DNA from 2 places in the Streptomyces macrosporus genome. Region 1 is predicted to be linked to the other one. Evidence: riboswitches for the same ligand, from Rfam matches in the RefSeq annotation. Region 1 holds a riboswitch; the other holds the start of a gene.
What was found. A riboswitch is a leader RNA that binds a small molecule or an ion and turns the genes downstream of it on or off. The one in region 1 is predicted to bind glycine.

Region 1 (3,392 bases):
TCGGGGAGCTGGACGAAGACGACGTCGCCGAGCGCGTTGGCCGCGTGCTCGGTGATGCCGACCGTGGCGACGCCGTCCTCGGCGGCCGACAGCCACTCGTGCTCCTTGCTGTAGCGCAGCTGCTGGGGGTTGCTCATGGCGTGATTCTCCTGATCAGAGGTGGGTGGTGAGAAACCGGTCTTGCCAGGTGGGACGGTGTGGACGGGCACGGGGCGGGGCCGCGGCGGACCCCGGCCCCGCCGCGGCCGTCAGCGCTCGCGCCGGTAGAACGGCAGCGCGACGACCTCGTAGGGCTCATGCGTACCGCGGATGTCCACGCACACACCTTCCGTGCCCGGAGCGGCGTGGGCGGCGTCCACGTACGCCATCGCGATCGGCTTCCCCAGGGTGGGGGAGGGGGCCCCGGAGGTGACCTCGCCGATCACCGCGCCGTCGGCGGTGACCACGGCGTACCCGGCGCGCGGCACCCGGCGGCCGGCGGCGACCAGGCCGACCAGCTTCCGCGGCGGGTTCCCCGCCGCCCGGCGGGCCGCCTCCTCGAGGGCGGCGCGGCCGGTGAAGTCGCCGGGCTTGTCGAACTTCACCACGCGGCCGAAGCCCGCGTCGAAGGGGGTGATGTCGCGGGTCAGCTCGTGCCCGTACAGCGGCATGCCCGCCTCCAGCCGCAGCGTGTCGCGGCAGGCCAGCCCGCACGGCACCAGGCCCGCGTCCGCGCCGGCCTCGGTCAGCGCCCGCCACAGCGTCTCCGCGTCGTCGGGGGCGACGAACAGCTCGAAGCCGTCCTCGCCGGTGTAGCCGGTGCGGGCGATCAGCGTCTCCACGCCCGCGACCGTGCCGGGCAGCCCGGCGTAGTACTTCAGCCCGTCCAGGTCGGCGTCGGTGAGCCTCGCCAGGACGGCGGGCGAGGCCGGGCCCTGGACGGCCAGCAGCGCGTACGCCTCGCGGTCGTCCCGCACGGTCGCGTCGAAGCCGTCGCGGCGCTCGATCAGGGCGTCCAGGACCACCCGGGCGTTGGCGGCGTTGGCGACGACCAGGTACTCCTCGACGCCCAGCCGGTAGACGATCAGGTCGTCGAGGATGCCGCCGGACTCGTCGCAGATCATGGTGTAGCGGGCCCGGCCCACGGGAACCGTGGAGAGGTGCCCGACCAGGGCGTGGTCCAGCAGTTCGCCCGCCCGCGGGCCGGTGACGGTGATCTCGCCCATGTGCGTCAGGTCGAACAGTCCGGCGCGGGTGCGCACGGCGTTGTGCTCGTCGCGCTCGCTGCCGTAGCGCAGCGGCATCTCCCAGCCGGCGAAGTCGGTCATGGTCGCGCCGAGGGCGCGGTGGACGGCGTCGAGGGGGGTGCGTCGGGAATCGCTCATGGCTGTTGCTCCCAGGCGGGTGGCGTGGACGGTCCGGTGAACGGCGGGGGGATGAACATCCTCCCCATCTGTCATCGGAACCTGAGAGGTTCGCCACGAGCCCGCGACGGACGGACCACGGCTTGCACCTTGGGTGGGACGCCCTCCTCGAGGGGGCGCCCGCTTTTCAGATGTGCCTTGTCCGCGCGGTATCGGGGCCTGAGAGATTCAAGGGAGGACTTGCTCCTTCGGCGCCCCGGCACCCGCCGCGACGGCGGCTGTCGGGAACTCTCCCGCACGGACTCGAACGGCCGGTATGCAGTTGACGCGCACATCATCGCATGTCCGGCACGCCATGGGGAGGCGGGGCGCGCGAGGATGGGAAGACGGTGGCCGAGAGAAAGGAGTGTCGGGAGGTTCCCGGCGGCCGGCCACCTTGTCCGTCGTCATCCTTCTTGACACGCTCTGGGTGGAGCCGCGAAGCACGTGGCCGACAGCGGGGAGGGCCTACCGGTGAGCAGCCTGGAGAGTGCTTGTGCGGCGCGGAGCGGACCGGCGCCCCGGGCGGTGCCCGCGTCCGTGCGGCCGGAGGGACGCGACCTGCGCGGAACCGAGGGGGTGCGGGTCCTGCGCTTCCCCGCCGGGGACCGGGTGGTGGTCTCCGGCCTGCCGGGCAGCGGAAAGTCCACCCTGATCCGGCGCGTGGTGGCGGCGAACGAGACGGTGGTGCGGATCGACTCCCAGGACGTGCGGGAGCGCTGGGAGCGGCGGCTGCCCGCCCGGCTGCCCTACGTCGTCTACCGTCCCCTGGTCCGCGTCGCGCACTACCTGTCGCTGTGGCGGGCCCTGGCCTCGGGCGCGGGCGTGGTGGTGCACGACTGCGGCACCCAGCGCTGGGTGCGCCGCTGGCTGGCGCGGGACGCCCGGAGGCGCGGGCGGGCCCTGCACATGGTGCTGCTGGACGTGCCGCCGGAGGTGGCGCTGTCCGGGCAGGCGGAGCGGGGGCGCGGGGTGTCGACGTACGCGTTCGCCCGGCACCGGCGGGCGGTGGGGCGCCTGGTGGCGGACGTGGAGGCCGGTCGGCTGCCCGCGGGGTGCGTCTCGGCGGTGCTGCTGGACCGCCCCGCGGCGGGGGCGCTGCGCGGCATCGTCTTCGAGCGGCGCCCGGGGTGAGGGCACGGGCGGGCCGTCGCCGTCCGGATGCGGATAGTGTTCCGACATGACCATCCCGCAGCAGTACGGACCGGGACACGGCGGCGGCTGGCCCGGAAACGAGCTGGAGGAGACCCTCGCCGCGTCGGTCGGCGTCCCCGGAGCGGGCGCCCGGTTGCTGGAGGTGCTCGGGCGCAGCAGCCTGTGGGTGCCGCTGCCCGAGGGCGGGGGCCCCGACAGCCCCAACCTGGACCTGCCGACCATCCAGCTCGACGGGGCGCCGTACGTCCCCGTCTTCAGCTCCGAGCAGCAGTTCCTGCAGTGCGCCGGCTCGCACCTGCCCTTCGCCGTCGCGCCCGCCCGCGAGTTCGCCCGCGGTCTGCCGCCGCAGGTCGGCATCGTGATCAACCCCGAGGGCACCGTCGGCGCCCCCATCCCCCCGCCGGCCGTGGCCGAGCTGTGCCGCGAGGGCGGCGCCGCGGGGGTGCCGGGCGTGGCGAGCGGGGCCCGGGTGAGGCTCTTCGAGCCCGACTGGCAGGAGGAGCCGGTGGACTTCCTGGCCGCGGCGGCCGGGGAGTTCGCGGGACTGCCGCAGGTGCGCACCGCGCGCCGCGGCCTGGCCAGCGTCGAGGGCGACGCGCCCGCGCTGTTCGTCGGGGTGGAGCTGGACCTGCTGGACCCCGAGTCCCGGGTCGCGGCGCACGACGCCCTGAGCCGGGCGCTGGGACGCGAGCCGGTGCGGTGGCCGGTGCAGATGGTGCTGCTGGACGCCGCCCAGGACCCGGTCGTGGACTGGATGCGCGAGTGCGTGCGGCCCTTCTACACGCGTGACCGCTAGGCGAGCGGCGGGAGTCGGCCCGTCGCTCGGTCGATTCCCCTTCCTCGCATCACCGTTCG
Region 2 (3,392 bases), on a different contig from region 1:
GTACCGGTGGAAGACGGGGTGGGTCAGGTAGTCGCTCTCGCGCAGCAGCTCCCCGGGCAGGGCGTCTCCGGTGGCGGCGTCCAGCCGGTCGACGTCCTCCAGCCGGGCCCGCACTCCGAAGGACTCCCAGACGGCGGCGAGGTGCTCGCGTCGGGTGGTCTCGTCGCAGGCGACGCCGACGTGGTCGGCGTCGACCCGCCGCAGGTTGATCCCGGCCTCCAGGGCGGCGGCGACGACCTCGTCGGCCCGGCCCGGCACCCGTGCGGTGACGGTGTCGAAGAACGCGTCGTGCACGACCTCGACGCCGCCCTCGCGCAGCCCGGCGGCCAGGACGGCGGCGAGGCGGTGGGTGCGGCGGGCGATGGCGGCCAGCCCGTCGGGGCCGTGGTAGACGGCGTACATCGAGGCCATCACGGCGAGCAGCACCTGGGCGGTGCAGATGTTGCTGGTGGCCCTCTCGCGGCGGATGTGCTGCTCGCGCGTCTGCAGGGCCAGGCGGTACGCCGTGGTGCCGTCGGCGTCCACCGAGACGCCGACCAGCCGGCCGGGCAGGTTGCGCGCGTAGGCCTCCCGTACGGCCATGTATCCGGCGTGCGGCCCGCCGAAGCCCATCGGCACGCCGAAGCGCTGGGTGGTGCCCACCGCGATGTCGGCGCCCAGCTCGCCGGGCGGGGTCAGCAGGGTCAGGGCGAGCAGGTCGGCCGCGACCGTGACGACGGCGCCCAGCTCGTGCGCCCGCTCGACGACGGGGCGCAGGTCCCGTACGGCGCCCGAGGCGCCCGGGTACTGCAGCAGGACGCCGAAGACGCCGCGCTCGGCGATCTCGGCGGGGATGCCGTCGGACAGGTCGGCGACCACGACCTCGACCCCGGTGGGCTCGGCACGGGTCTCGATCACGGCGACGGTCTGCGGCAGGCAGTCGGCGTCGACCAGGAACACGCCGCCCTTGACCTTGCCGACGCGCCGGGAGAGCGCCATGGCCTCGGCCGCCGCGGTGCCCTCGTCCAGCAGCGAGGCGCCGGCGGTGGGCAGGCCGGTCAGGTCCGCCACCATGGTCTGGAAGTTCAGCAGCGCCTCCAGGCGCCCCTGGGAGATCTCCGGCTGGTAGGGCGTGTAGGCGGTGTACCAGGCCGGGTTCTCCATGACGTTGCGCAGGATGACCGGCGGGGTGAAGGTGCCGTGGTAGCCCAGGCCGATCATGGGCTGCAGCACCCGGTTGCGGGAGGCCAGGGAGCGCAGTTCGGCGAGGACCTCCGCCTCGCTGCGGGCCGCGGGCAGGTTCAGCGCCTCGGTGCTCCTGATCACCTCGGGCACCGCGGCGGCGGTCAGCTCGTCGAGCGACCCGTAACCCACCTGGGCGAGCATCTTGGCCCGGTCGCCGGCGTCGGGGCCGATGTGGCGTTCCTCGAAGGGCGTGCCCCGCTCCAGCGCGGTGAGGGAGATGCGGTCGTGTGTCATCTGCGGAGGCCTCCTGGTCTGTGCGACCTGCGAGGGGCACCACGGCACGGGCGCCCGAACGGCCTCCCCCTCTGTCATCTCGACCTGAGAGCTTCACCGGTCCGCGCCCGCGGTCCGGTTTTCACCGTCGGTGAGGAGGGGCGGCGGTGTCGTTCGTCCGCGCCCGCCCTGCTTTCCAGAGTGACCTCGCCCGCGCGGTACGTGTGCCTGAGAGATTCCGGGGAGGGTTTGCTCCTTCGGCGCCTCCGGCGTCTGCCGTCGGAGGACTCTCCCGCTCGGGGTCAGCAGCCGTTTCAGAGCCTACCAGCGACGGGTGCCGCCGGCCTCGTGTCGTTCCGGTCCCGTTGTCGAGTGGCCGATGCACCGAATGTGCCCTTTCGTTGTTTGTAGTCCTCGTTTCCGAACAAGCGCGACTTCATGCGAGCAGTTGGAGGGACCGTGCAGACCGACATCGATCCGCGGCACCTGATAGGGCTCAAGGCGTTCGACCGCGACGGGCAGAAGATCGGCACCGTCGACGAGGTGTACCTCGACGACGCCACCGGCGTGCCGGAGTGGGCGGCGGTGCGCACCGGCCTCTTCGGCCGCGACGCCTTCGTCCCGCTGGAACCCAGCGAGGTGGTGGACGGGGCGCTGCGGGTCCCCTTCGAGCGCTCCCTGGTCAAGGGCGCGCCGGACTTCGGCGTGGGCCACCACCTCTCCCCCGAGCAGGAGCTGATGCTCTACCGCCACTACGGGCTGGACGTGTCCGTCGAGGCGTCCCTGTCCGACGACGAGATGACCTTCGGACGGATCGCGGGGTCGGAGGGCTGACCGACCCGGAGGGGAAGCGGGTCGGAGGGCTCCAGTTCCGGGTCGTCCACCGCGAAGGTGCGCACCCGGCCCGGCGGTGATCCGGGTTCCTCGAACCGCACCGTCACCCGCCCCAGACCGCTGCCCTGGACCCAGCCCGGCCCGTACCGCGCGTGCCGCACGTCCAGACCGGGCAGCCAGCGACGTACGGCCCCCGAGACCTCCCCGGCCGCCGGGGCGACCGCCACGGGCGGAGCCGGCCGCGGCGGCCGGTCGCCCTGGAGAGCATCGCCGGCCTGGGCGAACAGGTCCTCCTGGGTGAAGTCGGCCAGGCCGCTCACCCCGACCCCCAGCAGCCGCACCCCGGCGGTGGTGTCCACCCCCTCGATCAGCCGCGCGGCGGCCTCCCTGACGACCGCCGGATCGTCCGTGGGACCGCGCAGCGTCTCGGAGCGGGTGAGGGTGGAGAAGTCGTAGTTGCGCACCTTGATCACCACCGTGCGTCCGGAGCGCCCCGCCTTCCGCAACCGTTCCACGCAGCGGTCGGCCAGCCGGGCGATCTCCGCGTGGATCCGGGCGCGATCGGTGAGGTCGGTGTCGAAGGTGTCCTCCACCGAGACCGACTTGGCGTCCCGGTCGGCCACCACCGGCCGCTCGTCGATCCCCTGCGCCATCATGTGGAGCGCCGTGCCGTGCGCCCGGCCCAGCAGACGGACCAGTTCCGCCTCCCCGGCCTCGACGACCTCCCCGACGGTCGCCACCCCCGCCCGGCGGAGCGTCTGCTCGGTGGCGGGGCCCACCCCGGGCAGCGTGCGCACCGGCATCGGGGCCAGCAGGGCGCGTTCGGTGCCGGGCCGGATCACCACCAGTCCGTCGGGCTTGGCCTGTTCCGAAGCGATCTTGGCGAGCATCTTCGAGCCGGCCAGTCCGACCGAGCCGCTGAGCCCGGTGGCGGCCCGGATGTCCCGGCGCAGCCGTTCGCCGACGGCGCGGGCCTCCCGCGCCGACGCCACCCTCGAGCCGCCCGCCTGGAGGTCCACGAACGCCTCGTCCAAGCTCAGCGGCTCCACCAGCGGCGACAGCGCGCGCAGCAGGCCCATCACCACGTCGCTCACCTGGCGGTAGAGGCCGAAGCGGGGCGT

Region 2: it holds a riboswitch for glycine, as region 1 does, so the genes downstream of both, gcvP (aminomethyl-transferring glycine dehydrogenase) here and gcvT (glycine cleavage system aminomethyltransferase GcvT) in region 1, are expected to answer to the same signal.

Annotation. Positions count from the first base shown of each region.
Region 1 covers NZ_BAAASZ010000051.1:68,217-71,608, reverse strand. Annotated here, with positions in the region: gene gcvH (glycine cleavage system protein GcvH) at 1-137, opposite strand, end outside; gene gcvT (glycine cleavage system aminomethyltransferase GcvT) at 249-1,364, opposite strand; glycine riboswitch at 1,423-1,540, opposite strand; glycine riboswitch at 1,541-1,649, opposite strand; gene ABD335_RS27930 (AAA family ATPase) at 1,857-2,516, shown strand; gene ABD335_RS27925 (enhanced serine sensitivity protein SseB) at 2,563-3,333, shown strand.
Region 2 covers NZ_BAAASZ010000036.1:32,651-36,042, forward strand. Annotated here, with positions in the region: gene gcvP (aminomethyl-transferring glycine dehydrogenase) at 1-1,458, opposite strand, end outside; glycine riboswitch at 1,523-1,642, opposite strand; glycine riboswitch at 1,644-1,742, opposite strand; gene ABD335_RS25820 (PRC-barrel domain-containing protein) at 1,876-2,271, shown strand; gene ABD335_RS25825 (DNA polymerase IV) at 2,190-3,392, opposite strand, start outside.